2 regions of the Sorangium sp. So ce296 genome follow, and region 1 is predicted to be linked to the other one. Evidence: riboswitches for the same ligand, from Rfam matches in the RefSeq annotation. Region 1 holds a riboswitch; the other holds the start of a gene.
The links. A riboswitch is a leader RNA that binds a small molecule or an ion and turns the genes downstream of it on or off. The one in region 1 is predicted to bind cobalamin.
Positions count from the first base shown of each region.

Region 2: it holds a riboswitch for cobalamin, as region 1 does, so the genes downstream of both, WME98_RS31120 (TonB-dependent receptor) here and WME98_RS48270 (ribonucleoside-diphosphate reductase subunit alpha) in region 1, are expected to answer to the same signal.

Region 1 covers NZ_CP150325.1:13,070,593-13,082,647, reverse strand. The annotation lists gene WME98_RS48305 (TonB-dependent receptor plug domain-containing protein) at 1-2,028, shown strand, start outside; gene WME98_RS48300 (YncE family protein) at 2,022-3,269, shown strand; gene WME98_RS48295 (FecCD family ABC transporter permease) at 3,300-4,361, shown strand; gene WME98_RS48290 (ABC transporter ATP-binding protein) at 4,354-5,145, shown strand; gene WME98_RS48285 (ABC transporter substrate-binding protein) at 5,142-6,119, shown strand; gene WME98_RS48280 (DUF7676 family protein) at 6,165-6,758, shown strand; gene WME98_RS48275 (ribonucleotide-diphosphate reductase subunit beta) at 6,894-7,850, opposite strand; gene WME98_RS48270 (ribonucleoside-diphosphate reductase subunit alpha) at 7,910-10,354, opposite strand; cobalamin riboswitch at 10,610-10,817, opposite strand; gene WME98_RS48265 (hypothetical protein) at 11,098-12,055, opposite strand, start outside.
Region 2 covers NZ_CP150325.1:8,421,014-8,438,437, forward strand. The annotation lists gene WME98_RS31085 (FAD-dependent oxidoreductase) at 1-1,320, opposite strand, end outside; gene WME98_RS31090 (GlxA family transcriptional regulator) at 2,029-2,949, opposite strand; gene WME98_RS31095 (DJ-1/PfpI family protein) at 3,278-4,015, shown strand; gene WME98_RS31100 (haloacid dehalogenase type II) at 4,061-4,858, opposite strand; gene WME98_RS31105 (LysR family transcriptional regulator) at 5,104-6,018, shown strand; gene WME98_RS31110 (hypothetical protein) at 6,031-6,558, opposite strand; gene typA (translational GTPase TypA) at 6,660-8,546, opposite strand; cobalamin riboswitch at 8,744-8,951, shown strand; gene WME98_RS31120 (TonB-dependent receptor) at 9,185-11,308, shown strand; gene WME98_RS31125 (N-6 DNA methylase) at 11,448-14,303, shown strand; gene WME98_RS31130 (hypothetical protein) at 14,309-14,905, shown strand; gene WME98_RS31135 (DNA-directed RNA polymerase) at 15,043-15,744, shown strand; gene WME98_RS31140 (MerR family transcriptional regulator) at 15,749-16,678, opposite strand; gene WME98_RS31145 (ATP-binding protein) at 16,810-17,424, shown strand, end outside.

The DNA of each region.
Region 1 (12,055 bases):
GGCGCGGGGCGCTGGCTCGTGCTCGCCGCCGGCAGCGCCCTGGCGGCCGCGCCGGCAGCGGTCGCGGAAGAGCTGCGCGGGGCAGGGGCCGAGCAGGGCGGCGGTCGCGCTGCCGTCGCGACAGCCCCGCTGGAGGTGCGCGTCGAGGGGGAGCGCGCGCGCGCGCCCGCGCCGCCCAAGGACCGATCCGTCGCGGGATCCGTGCTGACCCGCGACCGCCTGACCGGAGCGGGGCTCGAGGCCGCGGACGTGCTCCGCACGCAGCCGGGCGTCCAGGTGACCGAGTCGGGCGGCTTCGGCGGGCCGGCGACCGCCGCGATCCGTGGCGCGACCGCCGCGCAGACGCCGGTGTACCTCGCCGGCGTTCGCCTGAACGACGACGTCGCGGGGACCGCGGATCTCTCGCTCGTGCCGCTCTGGCTCGTCGAGCGCGTCGAGATCTACCGGGGCAACGCTCCCATCGAGGCCGATCGCCTCGGGCCGGGCGGCGCGATTTTCTTCGAGCCACGCCGGCCCTCCCGGACGACGGCCGGCGTGGGCGCCATGGCAGGCTCGTTCGGGGCCAGGCGCGGGTGGGCGTTCGCCGGCGTCAGCGCCGGCCCGGTGAGCTCGATCGTCGGGGTGAGCGCCGAGGCCGCGGCGAACCGCTATGCGTTCGTCGACGATCGCGGGACGCTCTTCGACGCGAGCGACGACACCGTCCGGCGCCGGCAGAACGCCGACGTGCGCGCCGTCGACGCCTGGGCGCTCGCCCGCTTCGATCTCGGCCACGGCGCGACCGTCGACGTGATCGCGAACGGCCTCGATCGCGAGCAGGGCGTGCCGCGGCTCGCGCTCTTGCCCTCCCGGCAGGCTCGCGGGGAATCCCGGCGCGCGCTCGCGTCCGTCGTGACGCGGGTTCCGTTCGGCGGCGAGGCGCAGCACACGCTCGAGGCGCGCACCTCGTTCATCGAGGCGCGGTCCGAGTTCCACGACCCCCTCCTCGAGCTCGCGCTCCTCACGCGCGAGCTCCGCCTCGCCGGCCGCCGCCTGGAGCAGACGCTGGGAGCGACCCTCTACCTCTCCGATCGCCTCACGGTGCGACCCATGCTCTCGGTCGCGCGCGAGGGCATCTCGCGCGAGCCGGACGACATCCCGCTCGCGCGCGCGCGGCGCACGTCGGCGCGAGGCGCCGTCAGCGCGGAGCTGCGCCTCGGCGAGTGGCTCGCGCTGCGCGCCCTCGGGAGCGGCGAGTGCCACGCCACCGGCGCGGACCCGGGCCGCCCCTGCGACGTGCTCGCGCCGTCCGGACGTGTCGGCGTGGAGGCGGGGAGCGGCCGGGTTCGGCTGCTCGCGACCGTGGGGCGCTACCTCCGCGTCCCGACGCTCGGCGAGGTGTACGGCATCTCCGGCGTCGTCCACGGCAATGCGGAGCTCGAGCCGGAGTCCAGCGTCACGCTCGAGGCCGGGATCCGGGCGCAGACGCGGCGCGGCGCGGTGCTCCGAGGCGCCTACATCGACGCGTTCGTGTTCGGGCGCGCTTCGTCGGGGCTCATCGCGTACGCGCGCTCCGGTCAGGGCTACGTGGCCCCGTACAACGTCGACCGCGCCCGCGTGCTGGGCGCGGAGCTGTTGACAGGGATCGAGGTGACCTCGTTCCTCCGCGCCGAGGTCGCGGCGACGTTCCTCGATCCGCGGGACACGACGCCGCAGCGGACGACCGCCAACGACGTCCTGCCGTTTCGCCCTCGCCTCGTCGTCGCGCCGCGCCTTCGCGCCGACTGGAAGCCCTCGGACGGCGCCGTGCTCTCGGGCGCCTCCGGCGAGCTCCGGGCCGTCTACCAGTCGAGCCGGTACGCCGACCCTGCCGGCCTCGGCGTGATCGCGGAGCAGGCGACCGTCGACGTCGAGGCAGAGGCGACATGGCTCCGGGGGCACCTCGCGGCGAGGGCGCGCGTCGCGGATCTCCTGGACGCGCGGCGTACGGACGTCGTCGGGTATCCGCTCCCCGGGCGGAGCGTGTTTCTCACACTGGAGTCCACATGGTGAAGATCCGTCGATTCGCGATCGCAATCTCGATCCCATTCCTGGGCTGCGACGTGGACCTGCCGCCGCCGTCGACGGGCGGTGTTCAAGCGGGCGGCGGGAGCGATCCGGGCGCGCCGGCCGCCTGCGAGCGCGGCGTCGTCATCGTGACGAGCGATTACCAGTCGACGAACATCGCGATCTCGGAGCTCGACGGGACCACGCTTTCGCCCTCCTTCGTTTCGAGCGGCGCGACGAAGCCGGGACTCAGCCTCGCGCTGTCGGGCGACGTGGACGTCCCGGCGACGGCGCCGCCGTCCGGCCGCGTCGTCCTGCTCGATCGGTATGGCACGAACGTGATCACCTGGATGGATCTCGAGACCGCCGAGGTCATCGCGCAGCTCCCGGTCGGGCAGGGGTTCGAGTCCAACCCTCATGACTACATCGAGGTGGACACGGATCGCGCGTTCGTCTCACGCTTCGGGGGCAACCCCACCCCAGGCGTCGAACCCTTCGACGAGGGCAGCGATCTCCTCATCGTCGACACCCGCAAGTACGCTATCGAGGGGCGCATCGCCCTGCCGGAGGAGAAAGCGGGGCTCCTGCCGCGTCCGTCGGGGATGGCGCGCGTCGGCGACGACGTGGTCGTGTCGCTCGGCCGGCTGGCGGAAGATTTCTCGGAGGTGGGCGAGGGGCGCCTCGTGGGCGTCTCGCCGGAGCAGAACGCCGTCACGTGGACGGTCGACATCCAGGGGCTCTACGGTTGCGGGCGCGTCGCCGTGTCACCCTCCGGGACCCGACTGGCCGTCGCCTGCTCGAGCCGCTTCGACGCGGACGCGATGAAGTACGATCCGGCGACCAGCGATATCGTGATCTACGACGCTCGCACGTCGCCGCCCGAGGAGATCGAGCGGCTCGGCGTGGCCGAGGAGCTGGACGCTGGGATCCAGCCCTCGCTCGCCTTCGCGTCGGAGGACGTCCTCCTCGCGACGGCGTACGGGGGCAACGCGTCCGCCGGCGACCGGGTCTTCTCGGTGAACGTGGACAGCGGCGATATCACGCCGCTCGGCGAGGCGCGCCAGCCCTTCGTCTTCGGCGGCATACACTGCGCGCCCGGCTGCGGCGACGTCTGCCTGCTGAGCGACGCGGAGAGGAACAAGCTCCGGCGCTGGAAGGCGACGGCGAACGGCGCGCTCGAGCCGCTGGAGGACGTGACCGTCGACACCGAGGTCGGGCTCCCGCCGCGATCCATCGGCGGCCTCTGATGGGGCGTATCAAGGGCGAGGGCGGGTGAGATGACCATCCAGGGAGTCGGCGCCGAGGGCGCCGCGCGCGCGCTGGACGAGCCGGCGACGCCGCGTCCGGGACGCCGCGCGCTCGTCGCGTACGCGGTCCTGCTCGCCCTGCTCGCGGCGGTCGTCGCGGCCTCGCTCGCGCTCGGCGCGGCGAGCCTCTCCGACGCGAGCCTGCGGGCGACCCTGCTGACGCTGCGCGCCGCGCGCCTCGGGGCGGCGCTGCTCGTCGGCGCCGCGCTCGCGGTCGGGGGCGTCGTGGTGCAGGGCCTCTTCCGGAACCCGCTCGCCGAGCCCTCGGTGCTCGGCACGACCGCGGGCGCGGCGCTGGGCGGCAAGATCGCCCTCCTCGTCGTGGAGCTCGCCGTCGCCGAGCGCGGGATCCGCGGGCTGCCCCCGGAGATGGTGCTCCCGGCCGGGTGCCTCGCCGGGGCGCTCGTCAGCCTGGGGCTCGTGCTCGTGCTGGTGCGCGCGCCGGGAGATCTCCTGAGCATCCTCCTCGTCGGGTTCCTCCTCTCCTCGCTGTTCCTCAGCCTCGGGAGCCTCGCCACGAGCCTCGCGCAGGAGCGATGGGAGCTCGGCCGCGCCGTCGTCGCCTTCGCGCTCGGCGGCCTGTCGGGCACGAGCCCACGGCACGTCGGACTGGCCGCGCCGCTCGTGCTCACCGGCGTCGTGGCCGCGTGGTTCTGGGGAAAGCCCCTCGATCTGCTCCTCTCCGGGGAGGAGGAAGCGGCCTCGCTGGGCGTGGACGTGCCCCTGGTGCGCCGCTTCTGCATCCTCTGGATCGCGGTGCTCACCGCCGGCGCGGTCGCGCTCGGGGGCAACGTCGCCTTCGTGGGGCTGCTCGTGCCGCACGCGCTGAGGCCGCTGCTGGGCGTCGACCATCGGCGCTTGATCCCCGTCGCGGCGCTGGGCGGCGCCGTCTTCGTCGCCGCGTGCGATCTCGCCGCGCGCCTCTTGCCCGCGCGCGGGGAGGTGCCGCTCGGCGTCATCACCGGGCTCATCGGCGCGCCGGCGTTTTTGGTGCTGCTCGCGCGCTCGCAGCGGGAGGCGGAGCGTGCCTGAAGCCGTCGGCGTATCCGGGCTGCGCGTCCGTCGCGGGGGGCGGGTCGTCGTCGACGACGTGTCGTTCACGGCGCCCTTCGGCGGCGTGCTCGCCGTGCTCGGGCCGAACGGGGCGGGCAAGTCCTCCCTCCTCAAGGCGCTCGCCGGCGTCGTGCCCTTCGACGGGGACATCCGGCTGAACGCGCGTGGCGCGCGCGACCTCCGCGCGCATGAGCGAGCCCGGCTCGCGGCGTACGTCCCCCAGCAGTCCGAGCTCCGCTCCGCGCTCACGGTCGAGAGCGTCGTGGCGCAGGGCCGGTATGCGCACCACGTCGGGCGCGTGCGCGCTACCGCAGCCGACGGGCAGGCGGTCGAGCGCGCCTTGCGGCTGACGGACACCGCGCCGCTCGCCTCCCGCCCCTTTCCCACGCTGTCGCAGGGCGAGCGGCAGCGCGCGCTCCTCGCGCGGGCGATCGCGACGGAGGCCAGGATTCTCCTGCTCGACGAGCCCACCTCGGCGCTCGACGTCGGGCACGCCCTCCGCCTCTACGCGCTGCTCCAGCGTCTCGCGGCGGACGGATACTGCATCGTCGTTGTGCTCCATCCCCTCGCGGAGGCGCTCGACTGGACCGACAGCGCCGTGCTCATCGAGCGCGGGCGGCTCCGCCAGCAGGGGGCGACGCGTGACGTCGTCAAGCCGGGCGTCGTGGAGTCGATCTACGGCGTGCGGCTCGTCCCCGGCGGCGCGCTCGGCTTCCGGCTGCCCATGGAGGACGAGCCCCGCTGCGAGGGAGCGACTTCATGAGCGCGCTCGCCTGGATCAACTACGGCGCGCTCACCGGCGCGCTCGCGCTGTCGGTGGCCGCGGCCGCGCTGCCGCGCTCCGCGGACCAGCGGCCGGCTCCCGGACGGGAGGGCGCCGCCGCGGACGAGCGCCCGGCCGCGCTCGAGGACGCTACGGGAGCCGCCGTCGCGCTCCGCGACTTCCGCCGGATCGCGTCGGCGAGCACGGTCGCGGACGCGCTGCTCCTCGAGCTCTGCGAGCCCGACCGCGTCGTCGCGCTCACCGGGTACGGAGCGCGCCGCTCGCCGCGCGGCTACCGCTACGCTGGCAAGGCCGTCATCGAGGACATCGCCGATATCGAGGCGCTCCTCGCGTTGCAACCCGATCTCGTCCTCCTCAATGGTTACGGGGACCCGCGCCGCATCGCGCGCCTGCGCGAGGCGGGCCTGACCGTCTACGATCTCGGCCCGATGCGCGGGCTCGCGACGCTCCTCCCGAACGTGCGCGAGGTCGCGGCGCTGGTCGGCCACCCGGAGCGCGGCCGGTGGCTCGCGACGGCGCTCGCGGAGGGCATGGCGGCGGTGGCCGCCGACATCCAGCCGCCACGGCGCCGTCGTGGCATGTACGTGAGCGGCTACGGCGGCCGCCTCTTCGGCGGCACCGCGGGCACGAGCTACCATGACGTCCTCGTGTCGGCGGGGCTCTCCGACGCGGCCGCCGGCGCGCACCGCGACTGGCCGGAGTACACGGCGGAGGAGGTCCTCGCGATCGACCCCGATGTCCTGGTGACGAACGCAGGAATGCGAGCGACCCTGTGCGGGCAGGCTGGCCTTGACCGGCTCCGCGCCTGCGGCGCGGCCGGAGGCGTCGTCGAGCTCGACGACGCGCTCCTCGGCGATCCAGGGCCGGCGATGCTCGACGCCGCTCGGGCCGTTCGACGCGCCGTCTATGGCGCTCCCACTGCCCCGGGCGCAGCGCGCGCCGGCGGCGAGTAGCTCGTGTGCAACCCTGCCGACCTGCGGAGATGGAGATCAGAGACGATGGGCGACGACGCGACTGAACGCTCGACCGAGCGCAACCTCGACGGGACGACGACGGAGTATTTCGACGTGCCGAAAGCGGAAGAGACGTACCGCGAGCTTGTGCGCGCGCTGTTCGAGGACCACTGGGATGCCATCGATTTCGGCCCGTGCCTCCAGGGCGCCGTGTTCGAGCTGCGCTTCGCGAGCAAGCCGCGGGTCGGATACCTCGACGGCTACTTCACGATCGGGCCGGATGAGCCGGGCGCGTGGCATTTCCACCTCTGCGTCGGAGCCCACAAGGGGACGAAGGCGCGGCCCACGGCTCCTGAGCTCGCGCGATGGCGGCAGTGCGCGCGCGCCGCGTTCTACCGCGACCTCGACGCGAGCGGGCGACCGAGGAGCTGGGGATTGAGGCTCTGGAGCGGCCGGAATGAGCAGATGATGACGGTGTTCTTCCCGAACCCGTGGCTCAACGCGGAGCGGACGAAGCCCGTCAAGGAGCCGGACTGGTCGAGGCTCGCGCTCTGGATGGACCTGCGCGCGCGCTTCGCGGGCGTGCCGCCCGAGCCCGCGCCGGTGGACGACGCTCGGCGTCCCCAGATGTGCGGATAAGGCGCCTCCGCAGAGCATCGTCCCGGCGCGAGCCGGAGGCAGGCCATCTCCCCCGCACGAGGCGGTTGATCCGCTCGAGCGCCTTGGCCGGATCCCTCCGCCCCGTCGCAGCGGCGGCGCGCGGCCCGCTCGACCTCAGAAGGAGGCGTCGAGGACGACCTCGCCGGCGACGCCGACCTGATACGCCGAGACACGGCGCTCGAAGAAGTTCGTGACCTCCTGGACGTCCTGCAGATCCATGAAGGACAGCGGGTTCTTCGCCCCGTAGCGCCTCGGCATGCCGAGCGTGACGAGCCGCTGGTCCGCGCAGAACTCGAGGTAGCGGCGCACGTCGCGCGCCGCCAGACCCGCGACGCCGGCGCCGAGCAGATCCTCCGCGAACTGGGCCTCGCAGTCGATCGCCTCATCCATCATGTCGAGGATCGACCGAGAGAGGCCGGCGTCGAAGAGCTCGGGCTCCTCGCGCCGCACCGCGCTCACGACCTCGAAGGCGAAGCGCATGTGCGCGCTCTCGTCGCGGAACACCCAGCTCGTCCCCGCGGCGAGCCCGTGCAGCAGGCCGCGCGAGCGCAGGAAGTACACGTACGCGAACGCGCCGAAGAAGAAGAGCCCCTCGACGCACGCGGCGAAGCAGACGAGGTTCAGGAGGAACCGCCGCCTCTCGGCGCGCGACTCCAGCCGATCCAACGATTGGACGGAGTCGATCCAGCGCATGCAGAAGTCGGCCTTCTTCCGGATCGACGGGATGCTCTCGACGGCGGCGAAGGCGCGGTGGCGCTCCTCCGGATCGGGGATGTACGTGTCGAGGAGCGTCAGGTAGAACTGGACGTGCAGCGCCTCTTCATAGAGCTGCCGCGACAGGTACATCCGCGCTTCGGGGGCGTTGATGTGCCTGTACAGGTTGAGCACGAGGTTGTTCGCCACGATGGAGTCTCCGGTGGCGAAGAACGCGACGAGGCGCTGCACGAGGTGGCGCTCGGCGCCGGTCATCCTCCGCAGGTCGCCCACGTCCGTCGAGAAATCGACCTCCTCGACCGTCCACGTGTTCTTGATGGCGGCGCGGTACATGTCGAAGAAGGCCGGATAGGCCATCGGACGCAGCGTGAGGCAGAGGCCCGGGTCGAGCAGGCGCGCGGGGCGGCTCACGCGGCTCACTGGCAGGCCTCGCACGCCTCGGGGTTCTCGAGCGCGCACGCCACGTCCGCGGCCGCCTTCGCCGGCGGAGGCGCGAGATCCGGCGTCGCGTCCACGGTGGTCTTGGCGATGCGCGTCGCGGGGCGCGAGCGCAGGTAATAGGTCGTCTTGAGCCCCTTCTTCCATGCGTGGAAGTACATGCTCGAGAGCTGGCCGATGGTGGGGTTCTCGACGAAGAGGTTCAGCGACTGGCTCTGATCGATGAAGGCGCCGCGCTCCGCGGCCATGTCGATGAGCGAGCGCATCGGGATCTCCCACGCCGTCCGGTACACCGCGCGGGCCTCCTCGGGCAGCTCCTCGAGCCCCTGGACCGAGCCCTCGGCGAGCTTGAGCCGGGCGCGCACCGCGTCGTTCCAGGCGCCGCGCTGCTTGAGCTCCGCGACGAGATAGCGGTTCATCTGCAGGAAGTCGCCCGAGAGCGTCTCGCGCTTGAAGAGGTTCGACACCTGCGGCTCGATGCACTCATGGCAGCCGGCGATCGACGCGATCGTGGCGGTCGGCGCGATCGCGACGAGCAGCGAGTTCCGCAGCCCCTCGGCGCGGATGCGGGCGCGGAGCGCCTCCCAGCGCGCTCCGTCCTGCGGCACGAGGCCCCACGCGTCGAACTGGAGCTCGCCGCGCGCCGCGCGCGTCTCGTCGAAGGCCGGGTGGCGCCCCTTCTCGGCGGCGAGGTCCGCGGACGTCGAGAGCGCGTGGTAATACACCTCCTCGGAGATCCGCCTCGAGAGCTCCCGCGCGGCCTCGGCGTCGAAGGGCAGGCGCATCTGGAAGAACACGTCCTGCAAACCCATGAGCCCGAGCCCCACCGGCCGCCAGCGGAGGTTCGAGCGCCTCGTCGAGGTGATGGGATAGTAGTTGAGGTCGATGACGCGGTCGAGCTGGCGGACCGCCGTCCGCACCGTGCGCGCGAGCTTGTCGAAATCGAACGCGACGGTGCCGTCCGCGCGCGCGACCGTGTGGCGCGCGAGGTTGATCGAGCCGAGATTGCAGACGGCCGTCTCCTCCTTCGAGGTCACCTCCAGGATCTCGGTGCAGAGGTTCGAGAGGTGCACGACCCGGCCCGGCAGCGCCGTCTGGTTGCAGGCGCGGTTCGCCTTGTCCTTGAACGTCATCCAGCCGTTGCCGGTCTGCGCGAGCGTCCGCATCATCCGCGCGTAGAGCTCGCGCGCCTTCATCGTCTTCTTGGCGAGCCCCGCCCCCTCGGCCTCGGCATAACGGCGCTCGAACTCGTCGCCGTAGAGGTCGCAGAGATCGGGCACGTCCTTGGGATCGAACAGGCTCCATTCGCCGTCCGCCTCGACCCGCTTCATGAACAGGTCCGGGACCCAGTTGGCGAGGTTCAGGTTGTGCGTGCGCGCGGCCTCGTCGCCCGTGTTGTCGCGCAGCGCGAGGAACTCCTCGACGTCGGCGTGCCACGGCTCGAGGTACACGCAGCAGGCGCCCTTGCGCTTGCCGCCCTGGTTCACGGCCGCGACCGACGCGTCGAGCGTCTTGAGCCACGGCACGATGCCGCTCGAGTGCCCGTTGGTGCTCTCGATGAGCGAGCCGCGGGACCGCACGCGGTGATAGGCGAGCCCGATACCCCCCGAGAACTTCGAGAGCATCGCGACGTCGGTGTAGCGCTGGTAGATGGTCTCGAGGTGGTCCTCGGGCGAGTCGAGGAGGAAGCAGCTCGAGAGCTGCTCGTGGGCCGTCCCTGCGTTGAACAGCGTGGGCGAGCTCGGGAGGTAGTCGAGCGAGGAGAAGGTCTGATAAAGCTCGATGGCCTGCGCCGCCGTCTCGGACAGCGCGCAGGCGACCCGCAGGAAGAACTGCTGCGGCGTCTCGATGACGAGGCGCGTCTCGGGGTGCTTGAGGAGGTAGCGATCGTAGAGGGTCCGCAGGCCGAAGTACTCGAGCTCGTGATCGCGCCCCGGCTCGATCGCGTCGTTCAGCTTGCGGGCGTTCTGCGCCACGAAGCCGTGGAGCCGCTCGTTGATGAGGCCGAGCCGCCGCCCGGCGGCGACGGACTGCGAGAAGGCGTGGATCTCCTGGTTGCGGACCTCCTTGTCGATATAGGTGGCAAGGAGGCGCGCCGCGAGCTTCGCATACTGGGGCTCCTCGGCGATGAGCGACGCCGCGGTCTGGATGGAGAGCTTGTCGAGCTCCCGCGTCGTCGCGCCGTCGTAGAGGCCGCTGATGGTCTTTGTGGCGACGCGGAGCGCGTCCACGTCGGACAACGCCGCGCAGCAGCGGCTCACGGCCCGGACGATCTTGTTGACGTCGACGGGCTCGCTCGACCCGTCGCGCTTCTTCACCCGCATCGTCGTGTGCGGGAGCGCCTCCTCCGCGCCTCCGCCCCTCGCGCTCCGCGCCCGCAACGGCGCCGCGCCGTTGCTCGTCGTCACCGTGTCGCTCAGCATGGCAATCCTCCTCGTCGTGCTTCGTTCGGAGCGGTCCCGGACCGCTCGCGTCGAGACCGCGAGAGCGAAGAGGCCAGCCGATGCGCGCGAGCGCGCAGGCTCTCCTGGAGAGCCCTCGGACCGACCGCTCGCCCCCGCGGGCGAAAGGAAGACAACGCGGGAGGGGATCGGAACCGGGACGAGCGCGAGATCAGCGCCAGCTCGGACCTCCCCGCCTCCCTCGAGGCTTCCAGGTCAAACCGGCGCGGGATGTCTCCCCGACGCAGGATGTTGGCAGGTCTTCGGGCTCGCGAGCGCTCCGGCTCTCGCCGGCTTCCTACGGTCCACCGCTTCCCAGCCCGAGGGCCAGTGCGCGTCGTGGAGATCGTTCTCGCTTACCGCTGCGGGGCAGCCCCGGATTCGCACCGGGTTCCCTTTTGAGCCACGGGCCGAAGCCCGAGGCACCAACATGAGGCACTACATATTGCGGTGCGGGGCTCCGGTCAAGCGATATATTGGGGTGTCGGGCGAGCGGACGGATGTCGCGCGATCGCTGTCCAACGACCGATGCGCTCGTGCTCGACGGTCACACCGGTCACACCGGTTACACCGATCACACCGGTCACACCGATTACGTTGATCAAGCGAGAAATGAACCGCCAAGCCACGAAGGGCGCCAAGATAGAATTCTCTCCTTGGCGTTCATGGTGGCTTGGCGGCTCGAAGCGCTGCGCTTTTCAGCCGGTTTCGACCCGATTGTCGCTCTACGGGCAGGATGCGTTGGCGATCGCCACGGCGTCGAGATCGAAGACGCCGCTCGCGCCGGTCAAATCCGGCCGATCGGTGATCCGCACGTACCGCGCGAAGCTGAGCTCGAGATCGGCGAGGTCGAAGGCGTCGCCGCCCGCGACTTCGGGGTCGGTGGGATCGAGGATATTCGTGTCGGGGTTCGCCAGCACGGGGTGCCAGCCGGCGCAGGAGCCGTAGGGGGCCCCCGTGGCGGTGCACGGGAAGGCGATCCAGTCGACGCCGTTCTGGCTCACCTCGACGGTCGCGAGCTCGGCGAACACGGTGGTCGGGCTGGTCTCGAAGGCGTTCTCGAAGACGATGAAGTCCGGGCCTGGACCATCGACGATGAGATTGCCCGAGAAGCCGAAGGTGACGGTGCCGCCGTTGCCGAGGGACACCACGTCGGTCGAGCCCCCGCAGCAACCTCCGCCCTTGGGAGGACCGAACACGATGTCCGGGAACCTCTCCTGTCCATAGCTCTGGCCCGTCCCGAAGACGTGGCTTACCACCTCGGAGGCGAACACCGTCTCCGCGCCCGTGCAGTCCTCGACGCCGCCGCCCGCACCGCCGCCGCCGCCCGCGGCATCGCCGCCGTTGCCGCCCGATCCGCCGCCGCCCGCGTCGCCGCCGCCACCCGCGGCACCGCCGCCGTTGCCGCCCGATCCGCCGTTGCCCGCGGCATCGCCGCCGTTGCCGCCCGATCCGCCGCCGCCCGCGTCGCCGCCGCCCGCGGCACCGCCGCCGTCGCCGCCCGATCCGCCGCCGCCCGCGTCGCCGCCGCCCGATCCGCCGCCGCCGGCCCCCCCTGCGCCGCCCGCGCCGCTCCCGGCGTCGCTCGACGACGTGCTCGCCCCGCCGCCCGAACCGGTGGCCCCTCCCTGACCGGCCGCGCCGCCGGATCCCTGCGCCGCCGTTCCTCCCATTCCCCCGGAG
Region 2 (17,424 bases), 4.6 Mb from region 1:
GAGCTTCACGTAATCGCCGGCGAGGACGACGGCGGGCACGGGCGTGCGGACGCCGGGGCGGCGCGCGTGGGAGCCCGGGCGAAAGGCCGGGCAGTCGCGCCGGAGGAGGAAGCGCTCGTCGAGGACGCGCGCCGCGGCCGTCTCGGGGTACGCCCGGTGGAGGCTCGAGAGCAGGTCGGCGCGGATCGCGCCCTCGTCCATGGCCTCGGGCAGCGCGTAGCCGTGGAGCTCGACCACGGACCCGCCCGTGGCCCCGGCGATGCGCCGGCTCTCCCCCTCGAAGCGCTCATAGAGCGAGATGTTGTCGAGCAGGCCGAACCCCGTCGTGCCCGCGAACGGCGCCCGCTCGGGCGCGCACGGGCGATCGAGGAAGAGCCGCCACACGGCGAACGGCGGGGCGACCTCCAGGCTGGTCACGCCGCCCTCCAGCGCGGCGAGGGCGGGCGAGGCGGCGACGAGCTGCCGCACGGCCGGGACGGTGACCGCGAGGACGACCGCATCACACGCGATCCGCTCGCCGGCGCCGAGCCGCACCGCGAAGCGCCCCTCCTCCCGCTCGACGGCCTTGGCCTCGCGCCGGGAGGCGATCGCGACGCCCCGGGCGCGGAGATAACGCTCCATCGGCCGCCACACCGCGGTGCTGAAGGGCTCCTTCACGACGTCGAACACGAGCCCCTCCCGGTTGCCCAGGAAGTAGAAATGGAACATCGCGAGGAGCTCGGCCGCCGAATAGTCGCTGTCCGGATTGAAGAACGAATGCGCGAACACATCGAACAGCATCTGCCGCGCCCCCGGGGCGAGGCGCAGCCCGTCGAGGTATTCCTTCGCGGTCGTCGCGTCGAGGTCGAGGTACGTTTGCTCCGGATCGAAGGTGAACATCGTGAGCGCGCCCCGCACGTCGACCCGGAGGAGGTCCGAGAGGCGCACGCTGGGAGAGCGGAGGAGCAGCGCCGCGACGTTGAGCGGCGTGCGCGTGGGGAGGCCGGAGAACGACTCGACCGCGCCGCCGGGGCCGAGCAGCGGATAGTCGGAGAGCGGCGTGAGGAGCGAGAGGTCGGGATCGATGCGTCTGAGCAGCGCCCGCACGTTGGCGTAGTGCCGGAAGAAGGCGTGAAAGCCTCGTTCCATCTCGAAGGCCGTCCCGCCCCGCAGGCGCTCGGTCCACGCCCCGGCGCGGCCCCCGAGGTAAGCCTCGCGCTCGACGAGCGTCACCGCGACGCCCCGCTCGGCGAGGAGCACGGCGGCCGCGGTCCCCGCGAGCCCGCCGCCGATCACGACCACATGGCGCTGGCCCGCACCCCTGCGCGACGTCGACTGCATGTCGTCGGACCCCCCCGCGAGGCAGCGTAGGCTTTCCGGCGGGCGAGGCAAGGTGTCCCTCGGATCCTCCGGGCGTCGGCCGTCCTGGGGATTGATGAGGATCTCGAGGGGTGTCGAAAGGGGCCGTCCGGGGCAAACGAAGCGGCGGACGGCCAGGCGTCTGACCCACGGACAGCCAGACGCGGGGATCGGCTACTGGGTACAGAGGCAGCGCGTGCAGCCGGACCACCGGCAGACACCGGTGCCCGGGCCGTCGCATCTGGCGTCGCAATCGCTGTCCTTGACGCACTCCCAACATGCCGCGGGCTGCGCCTCTTCCGCCGCGGGGGGCTCCGTGGCCGCCGCCGCAGGAGCGCCGGCGGCGCACACCCAGAGGCCCACGCCGGAAAGCAAAATCACGGAGGCCAAAGCCCGTCGAACCATCCTCATCATCGTGAGCTCCTTTCGCTCGCGCCTCGCCGGGCAAGGCCCAGAACGAGGAGGCGCTCCGGGCAGCTTATCGATCCGCCGTCCCCCGGCCACCCGTATCGTTCAATGAATTGTTAAGAACGATGTCGATCCATCGGTGTCGAAGAAATCGATTTTCCACGTCGCCGCCGCCGGCGGCGTACCTCCACATGAATGCATGCAGGCTCAGCCGAGGTCGCTGCGCGCAGATCGGCGCCACGGCCTCTCGCGCTCGAGTCCGCCGCTCCCCGCGGCGTCGTCTCACGAGCGCCCGAAGCGCCGCCGGTACTCCTCCGGCGTGACCTGGAGCGTGCGCTGGAAGGCGCGCCGCATCCGCTCGTCCGTGCCGAAGCCGCAGTCGCGCGCGAGCTGCTTGATCGACGCGCGCCCCCCCTCCAGACACGAGCGCGCCTGCTCCAGCCGCGCCGCCTCGACGAACTTCGCGGGCGTCGTCTGCAGCGCCCTCGCGAAGGTCCGCGCGAAGTTGCGGGGGCTCATCCCGGCTCTCTCGGCCAGCACCTCGACGCGCAGGTCGGCGTCGAGGTGCCGCAGGGCCCACGCGATCACGCGCCCGAGCGGCCCCGCGGCGGCCTCCTGCGCGCGGAGCGGGCGGCTGAACTGCGACTGTCCGCCAGGGCGCTTGAGGAACACCACCATGCCGCGCGCCACCTCGAGCGCCACGTCGTACCCGAGATCCTCCTCCACCAGCGAGAGCGCGAGATCGATGCTCGCGGTCGTGCCCGCAGAGGTGTAGATCTTCCCGGATCGCACGAAGATCGCGTCGGGATCGACCTCGATGGCGGGAAACTGGCGCGCGAGCGCGGCCGCCTCGCGCCAGTGCGTGGCGGCGCGGTGCCCCGCGAGCAGCCCCGCGGCGGCGAGGATGAAGGTGCCCGTGCAGACGGCGCCCATGCGCCGCACCTCGGGCGTCGTCGCGCGCAGCCAGCCGAGCAGCCGGGCGTCTCGCATCGCCTCGCGAGGATCGCCCCCCGCGACGAGCACCGTGTCGGCGCCGGGGGCCACGTCCTCGAGCGCCTTGTGGGCGACGATCTGCGCCCCGGAGAGCGTCCGGATCACGCCGCCCGACACCGAGGCGATCTCGACGGCGTACGCCGGGGGAGCCCCAGGGCTCCTCGGGATGGCGCACTCCGAGGCCAAGGCGAAGACATCGACGGGCCCCATCACGTCGATGGCGCCCGCGCCGTCGTAGACCACGACCACGATCCTGCGCGTCGGCGCGTGCGGGCTCGCGCTCGGCGAGCTTCGCGGAGCGCGCTTCGAGGGACGGGGCCGGCTCACGCGACGACGGTACCCGCCGCGCACCTGACCGCAACGACAAAGCACCCGCATTTCCTGCCAGGTCTCCCGAGGGCGGAGCCGACGCCGCCGCGCCGCGGGCCCGACGCGTGGCAGGAAACGCAGGTGCTCTGTCCCTTCGGCTCCCCGCGCGGGGCGCATGCTCACGCGCGGCTCCTTCGCGTCCTCGCGCGAAGCCAGAAAGGATTCCTCGATGAGCGTTCATGACGATGCCTCGTTCACCTTGCCCCTGAGCCTCCCCGTGGAGCGCAAGCTCCAGGTGGCGCTCTTCGTCTGCCCCGGCTTCTTCTTGCCCGACAACATCGGCCTGCAGACGGTGTTCGGGGTCCTGCCCAACGTGGACCTCCACCTCGTCTGGAAGAACAGGGACGAGATCGCGGGCGTCCCGCGCTTCACGACGCGGGCCACCACCACCTTCGCCGAATGCCCGAAGGCGCTCGACGTCCTCCATGTGCCGGCGATTCCGCCCCACGTCATGGAGGACAAGGAGTCGCTCGCGTTCCTCGCAGAGTACGGCGGCCGCGCGGCGTGGCTGTCCGGCGTCTGCGCGGGCGCCCTGATGCTGGGCGCCGCGGGCCTGCTCAAGGGCTACCGGGCCACCACGAACTTTCACCTGCACGATCAGCTCCCCTACTACGGCGCCATCCCGACCCAGGGGAACGTGGTGGAAGACCGGAATCGGCTCACCTCAGGGCCGGTGTCCGGCGGATTCGATCTGGCGCTGCGCCTGATCGGGCGCCTGTGCGGAGACGAGCTCGCCAGGGAGTGCGAGCTGGAGATGGAGTATGCGCCGGAGCCGCCCTACGGCACGGGCAGCCCCGAGCTCGCCGGGCCAGAGCGCACGGCGCGGTCGCTCCAGAGGATGGCGCCGCTGATCGAGGAGATGCGCCAGGTGGGCATCCGCGCCTCCCGGCGGCTGGAGATCGCCTGAGCGGCGCTCCGGGTCGCGCCTCTCCGCTGTCGCGCCCGGCGGCGGTCACGCCCCCGCCGCGACGAACTCGACAAGATCGTTCAGGCTCGCTCCCGCGGCGTCGGCGCTCACGCCCAGCTCCTCGGCCGGCAGGCCCAGGCGGTTGACCCAGAACGTGGGATAGCCGAACCAGCGGGCGCCCGCGGCGTCCCAGCCGGCGAACGGGACGAACAGGATCTCCTCGCGCTCGAGGCCGAGCGCGTCGAGCGCCATCCGGTAGGCGCGCGGATCCGGCTTGTAGGTCCTCGCCAGATCGGTGCTGAGCACGCGATCGAACAGGCCTCCCAGGCCGGAGCGCTCGATCGCGGCGCCGAGCATCCTCGGCGTGAAGTTGGACAGGAACGAGAGCCGGAGGCCCGCGCGTCTCAGCGACGCGAGCGCGGGGAGCGCGTCGGGCCACGCCTCGAGCTCGAGGTACGCCCCGAGGAGCCGCGCCCGCCTCTCCTCGCCGAGATCGAGCCGCAGCGCCCGCTCGGCGAACACGAGCGCGTCCGCCGTCACCTGCCAGAAATCGGCGTACTCGCGGGCCGCGACCCGGAGCCACGTGTACTCGAATTGACGGGTGCGCCAGGCGTCGCTCAGCGCGGCGCCCTTGCCCGGACAGAGCTCCTCCGCCAGCGCGGCGATCGGCCGCGGATCGAAGATCGGAAAGGCGTCGAAGGCGATGGCCTTGATCTTCCGGCCCGGCGCGGGCCCGCGCTCCGCGGCGCACGAGGCGGTCACGGCCGGCGGGGCCGAGCCCAGCAGGCCTGTCGCGGCCGTCCCGGCCACGCGATGGAGAAACGTACGACGACTCGAATGCATGCTGGCCTCGATCGGGTCATCCGACATGGAGTGGGTAGGACGCGCGAGCGTGCGAGGCGCGCGCAGCGTCACGAAGAGAGCTCACGCAAAGAAACGCGAGCGCTGCGCCAGAGACGATCGCGCGAATGCGTGGAGAGAGCATGCACCCTCCGCCGTTGCCCGGACATCCGCCATCGCCGTATACTCGTCATGCATCTGTGCATGGCGCGGGGCGCTCTCGCGCAGCAGCGCCCCGCGCGAAGACCATGCTCGACTGGGACGATCTGCGCTATTTCCTCGCCGTCGCCCGGCACGGCACCCTCTCGGCCGCCGCGCGCGCGCTGAAGGTCACCCAGCCGACCGTGGGGCGGCGCATCGACGCGTTCGAGCGGCGCCTCGGGGCGAAGCTCTTCCGGCGCTCGCCGTCGGGGTTCGCGCTCTCGACCGCGGGCGAGAGCGTGCTCGGCCACGCCGAGCGCATGGAGCAGGGCGCGCTCGCCGCCGAGCGCGCCGCCGCCGGACGCGACGCCGGCCTGGCAGGCCACCTCCGCGTCACCGCGTCCGAATGGCTCGCCGCCCGCGTCCTCGGGCCGCTGCTCGCCCCGTTCCTCGCGCGTCACCCCGGCATCTCCGTCGAGCTCGTCGCGGACGCGCGCTGGCTGAGCCTCCCGCGGCGGGAGGCGGACATCGCCTTTCGCCCCGCCGCGTTCGAGCACCGCGAGGTCTTCCAGCGCGAGGTCGCGCGCATCGGGTTCGGCCTCTACGCGTCGGAGGCCTACCTCGCCGAGCGCGGCCCGCCGGACTTCGACCGGCAGTGCGAGGGCCACGCCCTCGTCACGATGAGCGACGATCCGCCGGCGGTCGCCGACCTCGCGTGGCTGCGCGCCGTCGCCGCGAAGGCCCGCGTCGCCGCCCGCACCAACGGCCGCGAGGCCCAGGCGACGATGGGGGCCGCCGGGGTCGGGCTCGTCTGCCTGCCGCGCTACCTGGGCGACGCGACGGCGGGCCTGCGCCTGCTCTCGCCGCCGTCGCCGCCGCCCGAGCGCGCGCTCTGGCTCGGGGTGCACCGCGACACGCGCGGGGTGCCGCGCGTGAAGGCGCTCGTCGCGTTCGTCACCGACGCCCTCGGGCCGCTGCGAGGCGCCCTCCGGCCAGACGCGCGGCCGCGCCCCGGCCGGTGACGCGCCCCGCCGCTACCGGCCCTCGCTGAGCTGGCAGGCCCGCTGATCTTCGTAAAACGGCGCGCAGTCCACGTAAATGAAGTCGGGGTCGCACGCCGGGTCGCTGGACGGCATGCACGCGAACAGCGGATCGAGCCACGCCGAGATCTGCTCGCAGCGCGTGACCGACGGGATCTGGACCATCCTGCCCATGCAGTCGAAGAACGGCGCGGTCAGGTCGTTGCAAGGGCGCGGCACAGAGAGCAGCTCGTCGCAGGCGTCGCGACAGCCGGGGTCCGGGCAGGCGGTGCCGTCGAAGAGGGCGCAGAAGAAATCGCACGAGGCCCGCGCTCCGCCGCCCGAGCCCGCCGCGCTGGAGCTCGACGACTGCGGGCCCGCGCCGACGCTCGCGCGCCCGCTCGACGTCGCGCTCGAGCCGGCGCCCCCGGAGCCGTCGTCGTCCCCCGGGGCGCCGTCGACCACGACGGCCCCGCCGCAAGCGCTCGCCCCCGCGAGCGCGATGAGCGAGGCGAGGAGCGCCGAATGCAGCGTCGTTCTCATGCCCGGGAGTCTACACCGGTCCACGCCGGCGCGGGCAGGGGCGGGGGTCGCTCGCCGGGCGCGCGCTCGCCTGGCGCGCGCTCGCCGGGCGCCGTCGCCGCTCACTCCACGGCCTGCGCCTGCTCGATCGCGTCCTCGCGGCGCTCCCGGCGGTTGCACGCGAGCACCTTCTTGCGGACGCGCACCGCGTCGGGCGTGACCTCGACGAGCTCGTCGCCGTCGATCCACTCCATCGCCGTCTCGATCGTGAGCAGCCGCGGGCTGGCCAGGAGGACGTTCTCGTCCTTGCCGTGGTTGCGCACGTTCGACAGCTTCTTCTCCTTGATCACGTTGACGTCGGTGTCGTTCGGCCGGTTGTGCTCGCCGATGATCATCCCCTCGTAGACCTCGACGCCGGGGACGATGAAGAACATGCCGCGCGGCTGGAGGTGGTGCAGCGCGTACGGGGTCGCCACGCCGGCGCGATCGGCGACGATGGCGCCGGTCGGGCGGCGCATCATCGGGCCGCCCCAGGGCGCCCAGCCGTCGAACATCGTGTTGAGCAGGCCCGTCCCGCGCGTCGCCGTCAGGAACTCGCCCCGGAAGCCGATGAGCCCGCGCGACGGCACCCGGAACTCGAGGCGGGCGCGCCCGAAGCCGGGGTTCGTCATCTTCACCATCCGGCCGCGCCGGGTGCTGAGGCGCTCGGTCACCACGCCGACGTAGGTGTCGGGCACGTCGACGACCACGAGCTCGATCGGCTCCATCACCTCGCCGTTGATCTCGCGCGTCACGACCTCGGGGTTCGAGAGCTGCATCTCGTACCCCTCGCGCCGCATCGTCTCCACGAGGATCGCGAGCTGGAGCTCGCCGCGGCCGAGCACCACGAACGTGTCGGGCACCTCGGTCGGCTCCACCCGGATCGCGAGGTTCTTCATCGCCTCGCGCTCGAGCCGCTCCTTCAGGTGACGGCTCGTCAGGTACTTCGACTGCTTGCTCTTGCCGGCGAACGTCGACGTGTTGACGCCGATCCTCATCTTGATCGTCGGCTCCTCGACCACGATCCGCGGCAGCGCCTCGGGGGTCGCCGGGTCCGCGATCGTGTCGCCGATCGTGACCGAATCGAGCCCCGCGATGGCGATCACCTCGCCCGCGGCGGCGCTCTCGACCGGGACCCGCTTCAGCCCCTCGTAGGCGTAGAGCATCTTCACGTAGCCGCGCGACTGGCCGCCCTCGCCGAGGAGCGCGACGTCGGCGCCGGACCGGGCGGTGCCCCGGACCACGCGGCCGACCGCGAGCCGGCCCACGTAGTCGTCGTGGGTCGTGTTGCAGACGATGACCTGGAGCGGCCCGTCGGGGTCGCCGGAGGGGCCGGGCACGCGCTCGAGGATGGTCTCGAAGAGCGGCTCCAGGTCCTTGGCCTCGTGCTCGAGCTCGCGCTTGGCCTGGCCGAACTTCGCGATCGCGTAGAGCGTCGAGAAGTCCATCTGCGCGTCGCTCGCCTCGAGGTCGCAGAAGAGGTCGAACACCTCGGAGAGCACCTCGTGGGCGCGCGCGTCGCTCCGGTCGATCTTGTTGATGACCACGATGACCGGGAAGCCGCGCTGGAGGCACTTCGAGAGCACGAACCGCGTCTGCGGCAGCGGGCCCTCGGCGGCGTCGACGAGGAGCAGCGCCCCGTCGGCCATCATCAGGGTGCGCTCGACCTCGCCGCCGAAGTCGGAGTGGCCGGGCGTGTCGACGATGTTGATCTTGACCCCGCGGTACCGGATGCTGGTGTTCTTCGCGAGGATGGTGATGCCGCGCTCCCGCTCGAGGTCGTTCGAGTCCATGACCCGCTCGGCCACGACCTCGTTCTCTCGGAAGGCGCCCGACTGGCGGAGCATGTGATCGACGAGGGTCGTCTTCCCGTGGTCGACGTGGGCGACGATGGCGATGTTGCGGAGGTCGTTACGCGGCATATACGGCGGCGGCCGTGTAGCACGCGACCCACGGAGGAGCGAGCCCATCCTCGCCAGAGCCCGAACGTTCGGCCTGCACCCGGACGTCGCGCGGCGAGCGCTCGCGTTCAGGTGGCGCGCGCGTGAAGCGGGCGCGGGCGGGCGCGAGGCGGACAGGAGCCCGCGCGAGTCGGGCGCGTGGCGAGGGACGCGCGCGGAGCGGGCGAGGTGAGCGGGAGCGATTGACAGCCGGAGGCGCATCCTCCTAGGGTGCGCGCCGCGCTGGTGCCTGGGCGCTCGCTCAGGCTGAATAGGGAACCCGGTGAGATTCCGGGGCTGCCCCGCAGCGGTAAGCGAGAACGACCTCCACCCCATGCACTGGCCCGATGAGGGCTGGGAAGCGGTGGACAGTAGGAAGCCGGCCCGGCCGGAGCGCTCGCGAGCCCGAAGACCTGCCCGCGCCCGGCGACGGGGACACATCCGACGCCGGTTCGACCTGGGAGCCTCGAGGGAGGCGGCGAGGTCCGAGCCGGTGCAGCCCTGCGCACGTCCCGGATCCCGAGCCGCCCCCGCGTTGCCTTCTGGTCGCCCGCGGGGGCGAGAGGTCGGTCCAGGGCGTCGCGCCGTGGGCGGCCTTTTTCCTCCTCGTGGAGCTCGATGCGAGCGGCCCGGCGCCGCTCCGCGCGATTGCGCGAAGGAGGACATGAATGCTGCGCGAGAACGTCACGAAGGGCCACGGACACCGCCATCGACTCCCTCGGATCGCCGCCCTGGCGATCCTGCTGTCCGCCGCGCGGCCAGCGCGGGCCCAGGGAGAGCCCATCGAGGTCACGGTGCACGCGGAGAAGCCGGGGAGCGAGGCCGCCTCGCGCGTCTCGGTCGGGCACCGCGAGCTCGAGCTCCGGCCGAGGCTCCGGCCGGGCGATCTCCTCGAGTCGGTCCCCGGGCTCTTCGCCGTGCAGCACGCCGGCGGCGGCAAGGCGAACCAGTACTTCCTGCGCGGCTTCGACGCCGACCACGGGACGGACGTCGCGTTCTTCGTCGACGGGGTGCCCGTCAACCTGGTCAGCCACGGCCACGGGCACGGCTTCACCGACCTCTACTTCATGATCCCGGAGCTCGTGGTCGGGCTCGACGGCTACAAGGGGCCCTACTACGCGAGCATCGGCGATTTCGGCACGGCGGGCGCCGTCAACCTCCGCTTCGCCGAGAAGCTCGACGAGAGCTCCGCGCAGCTCAGCGTGGGGCAGTACGGCATCCTGCGCGGCCTCGTGATCGCCTCGCCGGAGCTCGGCGACGACTGGCGCGCGGTGGCCGCGGCGGAGGTCTACCGGAACGACGGGCCGTTCCAGAGCCCGGAGCGGCTCAAGCGCTTCAACGTGTTCCTGAGGGCGACGCGCGACCTCGGCAGCACCGGCAAGGTCCAGGCGACGTGGATGTCCTACGGCTCGACCTGGTACGGCTCCGGCCAGATCCCGGCGCGCGCCGTGTGCGGCGAGGGGGAGCAGGGCGGCCTGAACCCGCCGCCGTCCGCTTTCGGACAGCCGTGCATCGACCACTTCGGCGCGGTCGATCCGACCGAGGGCGGGGCGACCTCGCGGCACATGGCGTCGGTCTCCGCGTCGACCGCGTGGCGGGACGCCGACCTGAGCGCGATGGCTTACCTCCTGCGCTATCGCTTCACGCTGTACTCGAACTTCACGTTCTTCGCCGAGGATCCGGTGCACGGCGATGCGATCGAGCAGAACGACGACCGCACCGTGCTGGGCGCCGATCTCCGGTTCCGCAAGCAGATCGAGCACCGCGGGGCGAGGTTCACGACCTCGCTCGGCGCGCAGATCCGCGCGGACGCGATCGACAAGTCGCTCCACCACGACGAGGCGCGCGAGCGGCTCGAGGAGCGGGATCGGACCCACGTCGACGAGGGCCAGATCGGCGTGTACGTCGAGCAGGACGCCCGGCTCCGGCGCTGGCTCCGCCTCGTGCTCGGCGTGCGCGGGCAGTGGATCGACGTCAACGTGGACGATCTGCGCGAGGACCTCGAGGGGACGGGGAACCGGTCGAGCGGCGCGCGGGGGCAGATGCAGCTGCTCCCGAAGCTCTCGGCGGTCGTCTCGCCGGTGGGCGGGCTCGATCTCTTCGCCCACTACGGGCGCGGCTTCCACTCGAACGACGCGCGGGGCGCGGTGCTGGGCCGGGGGGCGGCGACGCTGATCACCCCGGCGAAGGGCTACGAGGTCGGCGCGAGGGTCGCGCCCGTGCGCGGCCTCTCGCTGAGCGCGGCCGGGTTCCTGCTCGACCTCGACTCCGAGCTGGTCTGGAGCGGCGACGCCGGCGAGACCGAGGCGTCGGGGGAGACGCGGCGCTACGGGATCGAGATCAGCGCGCGCTACCGGCTCGGGAGCTGGCTCTTCGCCGACGTGGACGCGACCTTCACCCGCGCGCGCTTCCGCGCGAACGCCGGCAACGGGAGCGCGGTCGCGCTCGCGCCGACGCGGACGCTGACCGCGGGCATCGGGGTGCGCAGGGCGTTCGGCGCGCTCACGCCATTCGCGGCGCTCCGGGTGAAGGCGATCGGCGCGCGGCCCGCGACCGAGGACGAGTCGCTCACCGCCGAGGGGTTCACGGTGGTCGACGCGAACGCGGGGCTCCGGTGGAGGAACGTCGAGGCGGCCGTGGACATCCAGAACCTCTTCGACGCGACGTGGCGCGAGGTGCAGTTCGCGAGCGACTCGAGGCTGCCGTACGAGCCGGCCGCGGTCACGGGGATCCACTACTCGCCGGGGTGGCCGTTCACGGCGATCGGGCGGGCGACGCTGTACTGGGAGTGAGGGGGGACGCTGCGCTCTAGCCCGTGACCCAGCGCGTGACCGCGGCGTGCGCGAGGCTGGGGCATGATGTTGGTGGGGGCGGCGGCGGAAGGAGGCAGGCTCGCGACCCGCGGAGCGCGCGTGTATCGTTCGCGCAGCCATGCCGACGCCCCACGACGTCCTGCAGCTGCTCTCCCGGGCAGATCTCGCCGCCCTGGCCGATCGCTTCGGCGTCGACCTGCCCGACCGGCGGAAGAAGGCGGCGATCCTCGACGCGATCCTCTCGACGCCGGGGCTGCAGCTCCATGAGCTGCTGCGCGTTTTGCGCATCGATCAGCTGAGAGAGCTGTGCCGTGCGCTTGGCCTCGACGCGCGCGGGCGTGACAAGGCTGCCTTCATCGAGCGTGTGCTCGAGGAGCCCTCGCCGGAGATCGCGGCGCGCGGCGCCACGGGGACGCGGGGGGGCGCAGCGGCCAGGCTCGGCCCTGGGAGCGAGGCGCGTGAGGGTCGACTGACGAAGGAACGGCTCGTGAGCTGCCTCCTCGAGGCTGCCAGGCTTCTTCGGCACACGCATGGCCAAAGCGGGCAGCATCGGACGGTCATCGCCGTCCTGCTCCTCCTGAAGCGTCTGAACGACGCGGATCCCTCCACGTACGACATCTCGGTACCTGCTCGGGCGCGATGGGCGAGGATCGAGGCCGCTCCGACGATGGTCGATGTGGCGTTGAACGTCGCCTGCGCGGCGATCGAGGAGCTCAACCCCGCTCTCGATGGCGTGCTTTCCTCGGTCGATTTCACGGATGAGCGACGCTTCGGGGACCGCGCGGAGCGTGCTCCTCTCCTCCACGAGCTCGTCCGGATCTTCTCGGGACTGCCGCTTCGTGACGGGGATCTGGCCGCGCCCGACACGCTGGGGAGCGCCTTCATCCTGTTCCTGGAGGAGATGGCCCTCGGGGAAGGCAAGCGCAGCGGTGAGCCCCTTGCACCCGCCACGGTCGCGGAACTCATGGCGGAGCTGCTCGATCCTTCCGAGGGGATGCGTATCCACGATCCGGCGTGCGGCTCCGGCACCTTGCTGGTCGCGTGCGCCACATACGTCGAGCGCCGCGGTGGAGATAGGCGGAGCCTCTCGATCCATGGTCAGGAGAAGAGCGTCGATGCCTGGACGCTCGCCAGGATCAACATGCTCCTGAACGGGCTGCCGAACGCGCAGATCGAGAAGGGGGACACGCTCCGCGAGCCGCGTAGCACCGAGGGTGGCCATCTCGTGCGTCATGACCGCGTCCTCTGCGTTCCGCCGTTCGGGCTGACGTGGTGGGGGCATGACATGGCGGAGCACGATTCCCATCATCGTTTTCGATACGGGGTACCTCCCAGGAACCGCGGTGACTTCGCGTTCCTACAGCACATGCTCGCCAGCCTCCATCCTACCGGGCGGATGGCGATGCTGGCGCCCGAAGGCATGCTGTTTCGGGGAGGATTGGAGGGGGAGATCCGAAGGAGAATGCTGGAGGATGGCCTGTTCGACGCGGTGATCGGGCTGCCTGCCAACCTGCTCCCGTCCACGCGGGGGCCCACGGTGATCCTCCTCTTGAGCCGCGTCAAACCGGCGTCGAGGAAGCGAGAGGTGCTCTTCATCGATGCCTCGCGAGGGTTCCAGGAGGGGCGCGTGAAGAACCGGCTCGGGCCCGAGGACGTGGCCAGGATCGCGGAAGCTTTCCGAGCGGCCAGCGACGTTCCTGGGTATGCGCGGCTCGTCGACGTCGACGAGATCGCGACGAGCGGGTTCAGCCTCGCAGTGCGCCGGTATGTCGACGCCGGCGCTCCCACAATCGGCGAAGCGCCGGCGCAGATGTGGAGGCGCGTCGAGCTCAGGAACTACCGGAGCATCGCGGAGGCCAGCGTCGATCTGGCGCCCTTCACGGTGCTCGTCGGCCCGAACGGCAGCGGCAAGTCCAATTTCGCCGATGCGCTCGTGTTTGCGAGCGAGGTCGCGATCGACGCCGCGACCGCGGTCGAGCGGCGCGGCGGCATCGCCGGCATCAGGCGCTGGCAGCCGGAGGAGGACGAGCAGGCCGACGTTGTGGTCGACATCCGCGCCGCGATGTCGCGCGTTGCCCTCGAGACCGACTACCTGCGTCACCAGTTCACGGTCCGCGCGAAGGGCAACGGAGCCTGGGCGTTCCGCAGCGAGACCATCGAGCTCTTCGTCCGAGGCGCCCCGGTGAGCTGGGTGGAGCGGACGCCCGAGGGGCTGGAGGTGGAGATCGGAGGGGAGAGGCGCGTGTTCTCGAACGGGAGCGCCCCCAGCGAGACCGCGAGCGCCATGGTGTTCGCGCGCCAGCTCTTCGACATCGCCAGGGTCACAGCGCTCCGGAACGTCACGCGGATCCGGCTGAACGCCGAGGTCATGCGTCAGCCGCAGCTCGCGACCGAGTTCACCCGCCTGGACGAGTCGGGGAGCAACATCGCCGTGGCTTTCCGGAGCCTCGACGCCGAAGGACAGGCGCGCGTCCTCGCCGCCATGCAGCGGATCGTCCCGGGGCTCTTGCGCGTCTCCGTGGAGGCGTTCGACCGGTTCCTGCTCCTCAAATTTGAGCAGCACCAGCCTGGAGGACATGTGGCGCGGTTCTCGGCGAGCGAGATGTCGGAGGGCGCCCTGCGTGCGCTCGGCATCCTCGTCGCAGCTCAGCAGATGACCGGAGACGAGCTCCTGATCATTGAGGAGCCTGAGGTCGCGATCCACGTCGGAGCGGCCCAGCTGCTTTTCGACGTGCTCAAGGACGCGTCGACCAGGGGCTCCCTGCTGATCACGACACATAGCGCCGATCTGCTCGACGCCGCGCGCGAGGAGGAGATCCTCGTGTGCTCGTATCGTGACGGCGTGACGCAGATCGGTCCGCTCTCCTCGGCGCAGCGTGAGGTCGTACGACAGGGGCTGTTCTCCGTCGCCGAGCTGATGCGCTCCGAGCCGCTGCGAATCGAGGGGGAAGAGCCCGAGAGCGTCCAGCTCTGAGCCTCATGAAGCGCCTCGTCTGCATCGTCGAGGGCAGGGGCGAGGTCGGCGCGATCCCGAACCTCTGCATGCGGATCTTGCGCCAGTACCTCCTGGATATGGCGTGGATCGTCGACCAGCATCCGATCCGGCATCCTCGCAGCCAGCTGGTAAACGAGAGGGACAGGAGCCCGCTGCGCCGCTGTCACGCCGATGGCCTGCGCCGCGCCGTGCAGCTCGCGCGGTCCCGGGGAGCTCAGGCCGTGCTCGCCCTGTGCGATGCGGATGACGATTGCCCCGCGACGTGGGGCCCCGACGCCGCACGCGCCATCCAGGTGCTCATGCCAGGCGACGCCGTGATGGCGGTTCGCGAGTACGAGACGTGGCTGCTCCTCAATCACGCGCAGGAAGAGCTGCGGCGGGCTGGAGCTCCCATGGTGGAGAGCAAGCGCGGCGCCAAGGAGGTGCTGAGGAGGCTCGTCCCGGGCTACCTGCCGACCACGCATCAGCTGAGCGAGACACGGAAGATCAACATCGCCCTCGTCCGCGGTCGCTCCGACAGCTTCGACAAGCTCGTCCGCGCGCTGGCAACGATCTCGGGTATGCCCCTTCCGGATCGCTGAGCTGGACGCGCTGCCCTTGCCCGAGCGGCAGACCGCGCGCCGCCGCACGAGCTTGCGCTGTAAGGTCCGTCCGGCCGCCCCGTTGCGAGGGAGTACGCCCGCGGCTCTCGTGCCGCGGCACCTCCACGAGGGCTTCCATGCTGTTCCGTGTCCGCCCGATCCACGCCGCGCGGAGGCGCCCGGCGACCGCCGCGCCGCTCGCCCCGCTCCTCGCGCTCGCCGTTGTCTTCCTGGCGTTCCTCGCCGGCTGCGCCCCCCGTCTCGTCCCGTTCACGCACGAGCTCCGCGTCCAGCACGGCCTATCCGACAGAGACGTGAGGGGCCTCCAGTTCTACGCCTCGCACGAGATCGCGCTGCGCCGCGAGCTCACGGCCGAGAGCTCGCGGATCACGAGCAGCCACACGCTCCTGCTCGTCTCCGGCAAGGTCATCGAGGAGGTCGTCGTCGAGGAGCGCACGCCCGGCGTCGTCGTCGGCGCGCGCGGCGGCGTCCTCTCGGTGAGCTTCGAGCCCGGCGCGTCGCTCTCCTTCTCCGCCGCCCCCGAGCCCGAGCCCCCGGCGCCCGCGCCGCCGTTCCCTGGCTTCGCGACGCCGCCCGATCCGTTCCCCGGCAACGCCGCGCCGCTCCTCGCGATCCCGAGCGCGGCGGGCGATGGCAAGACCCCCGGCGGCAACTACTGGCTCGCGGCCGAGCCCGGCGGCGAGGTCCGCTACCAGGGCAAGGTGTTCTCGGCGATCGAGGACAGCCTGCGGGCGCACCTCCTCATCGACGCCGACGCCCTCGAGGAGGTCGTCGAGCGCCGCGAGGTCCTCCCCGGCGTGCGCCTCTCCGGCCGGTGACACGTCACGGCGCCGCGAGGTGGTGCTTCATCGCCTCCGTCAGCCAGTCCCACTCCGGCGCCCGCCCCGCCTGGGCGGGCTGTCCGTTCATGATCGCGACGAGCTCCCAGTACCGCGACGCGCGCGGGTCGTGCCTGCGGTACCGGTCGAGCAGCGAGGCGCGGAACGCCCCGTCCGCCGGCTTGCCGGCCGCCGCGGCGAGCCCCGAGACGAAGGCCTCGACGATCGGCGCCGCCGCGGCGGACGACGGCGCGACGCCGCGAGCGCTGGCGTCGCGCGCGGCCCGGGCCGCCTCGTCGTTCGCCCGCTTGTAGGCCGCGAGATCGAAGCCCCCGTCCCACGTGCTCGCGGCCGCCGCGCGCATGCCCTCGACGAACGTCGGATCCGACAGGATCCCGGAGAGCTCTATCCACGCGTCGAGCTGCGCGGGCGTGGGCTCGTCCGGCAGCTCCGGCGTGCTCGCCTCGATCATCCCGCGCACCCACTGCTCGTCGATGGCAATCCCGTCCGACACGCGCGCGAAGAAGCGCTCGACGGTGGCCCTTCTCTGCTCATGCGATAACCGAGTCACGGCGCATAACCTCCCGATTTCCTGCTCGGTGGGCTCCGAGCGCAGCGCGGCGCGGAGCGCGGCGGCCACGCGGCGCAAGGCCGCCATCTGCGCCTCCACCGCGGTGAGGCGCAGCCGGAGCGCGTCGCCCAGCGACATGTCGCGGGAGAGCACCGCCCGGATCGCCTGCAGCCCCAGCCCCGCCTCGCGCAGGGTGCGGATCAGATCGAGCCGGACGACGTCGCGCTCGGCATAGAGCCGGTAACCGCTCCGCGTCCGCGCCGACGGCGGCAGGAGCCCCTCGTCGGAGTAGAAGCGGAGCGTCTTCACCGGAATCCCCGTCCGGCGCGACAGCGCGCCGATGGTGAGCCGCTCCTTCGCCACGACCCCACCCTGAGGTCTCCAGCGGCTGGAGAGTCAAGCGCCAGCACCCACGATCCTCCGCCGGCGCCGCGCCCGCGCCGCCGGCCGCCGTTGCGAAGCCGCGCGCCCTGGGCTTCCATGCCGCCGGCCCCGTGAGCACCCCGCCGCCCCCCAAGCTCCGCGCGCCGCGCGCCCCGCGCGCCCGCGCCGAGCTCGTCGCGACCGGCTGGGAGCTGTTCTCGGCCCTCCTGTTCCTCTCCGCCGTCGTCCCCGCGGCCCTCACCACGCCGTGGCCGGCGATCCTCCTGCTCGCCTCGATGGCCCTCTCCGCCGCGCTCTCGGGCCTGCTCGCCCGCCGCGGCGACCGCGGCTTCGCCATCGCCGCGGCGATCCGCACCCTCTCGTGGCCGCTCGCCGTCTCGCCGCTCGCCCTCCGCGGCGCCCCCGCGGCGCCCGCCTCCTGGCCCGGACCGCTCGGGATCGGCCAAGCGACGCCGCCGTCGTGGCTCGGCCTCCTGGTCACCGCCGTCGCCTTCGGCGTCATGGCCGGCGGCATGCGCCTCGCCATCTACCGCAGCCTGCTCCGCGCCGACGCGGCCGACGGCGGCGCCTCCGAGGCCGCCTCCGCGCGCGCCCTCGCCGCGGCGCTCCGGCCGCGCCTCGCCGAGTCCGCGACGGCCGCCGGCATCGTCGGCGGCCACGTCATGCTGCTCTTCTGCGTCGCGTTCCTCCGCACCCAGAGCCAGGTCGTGTTCCAGGCGTGGTTC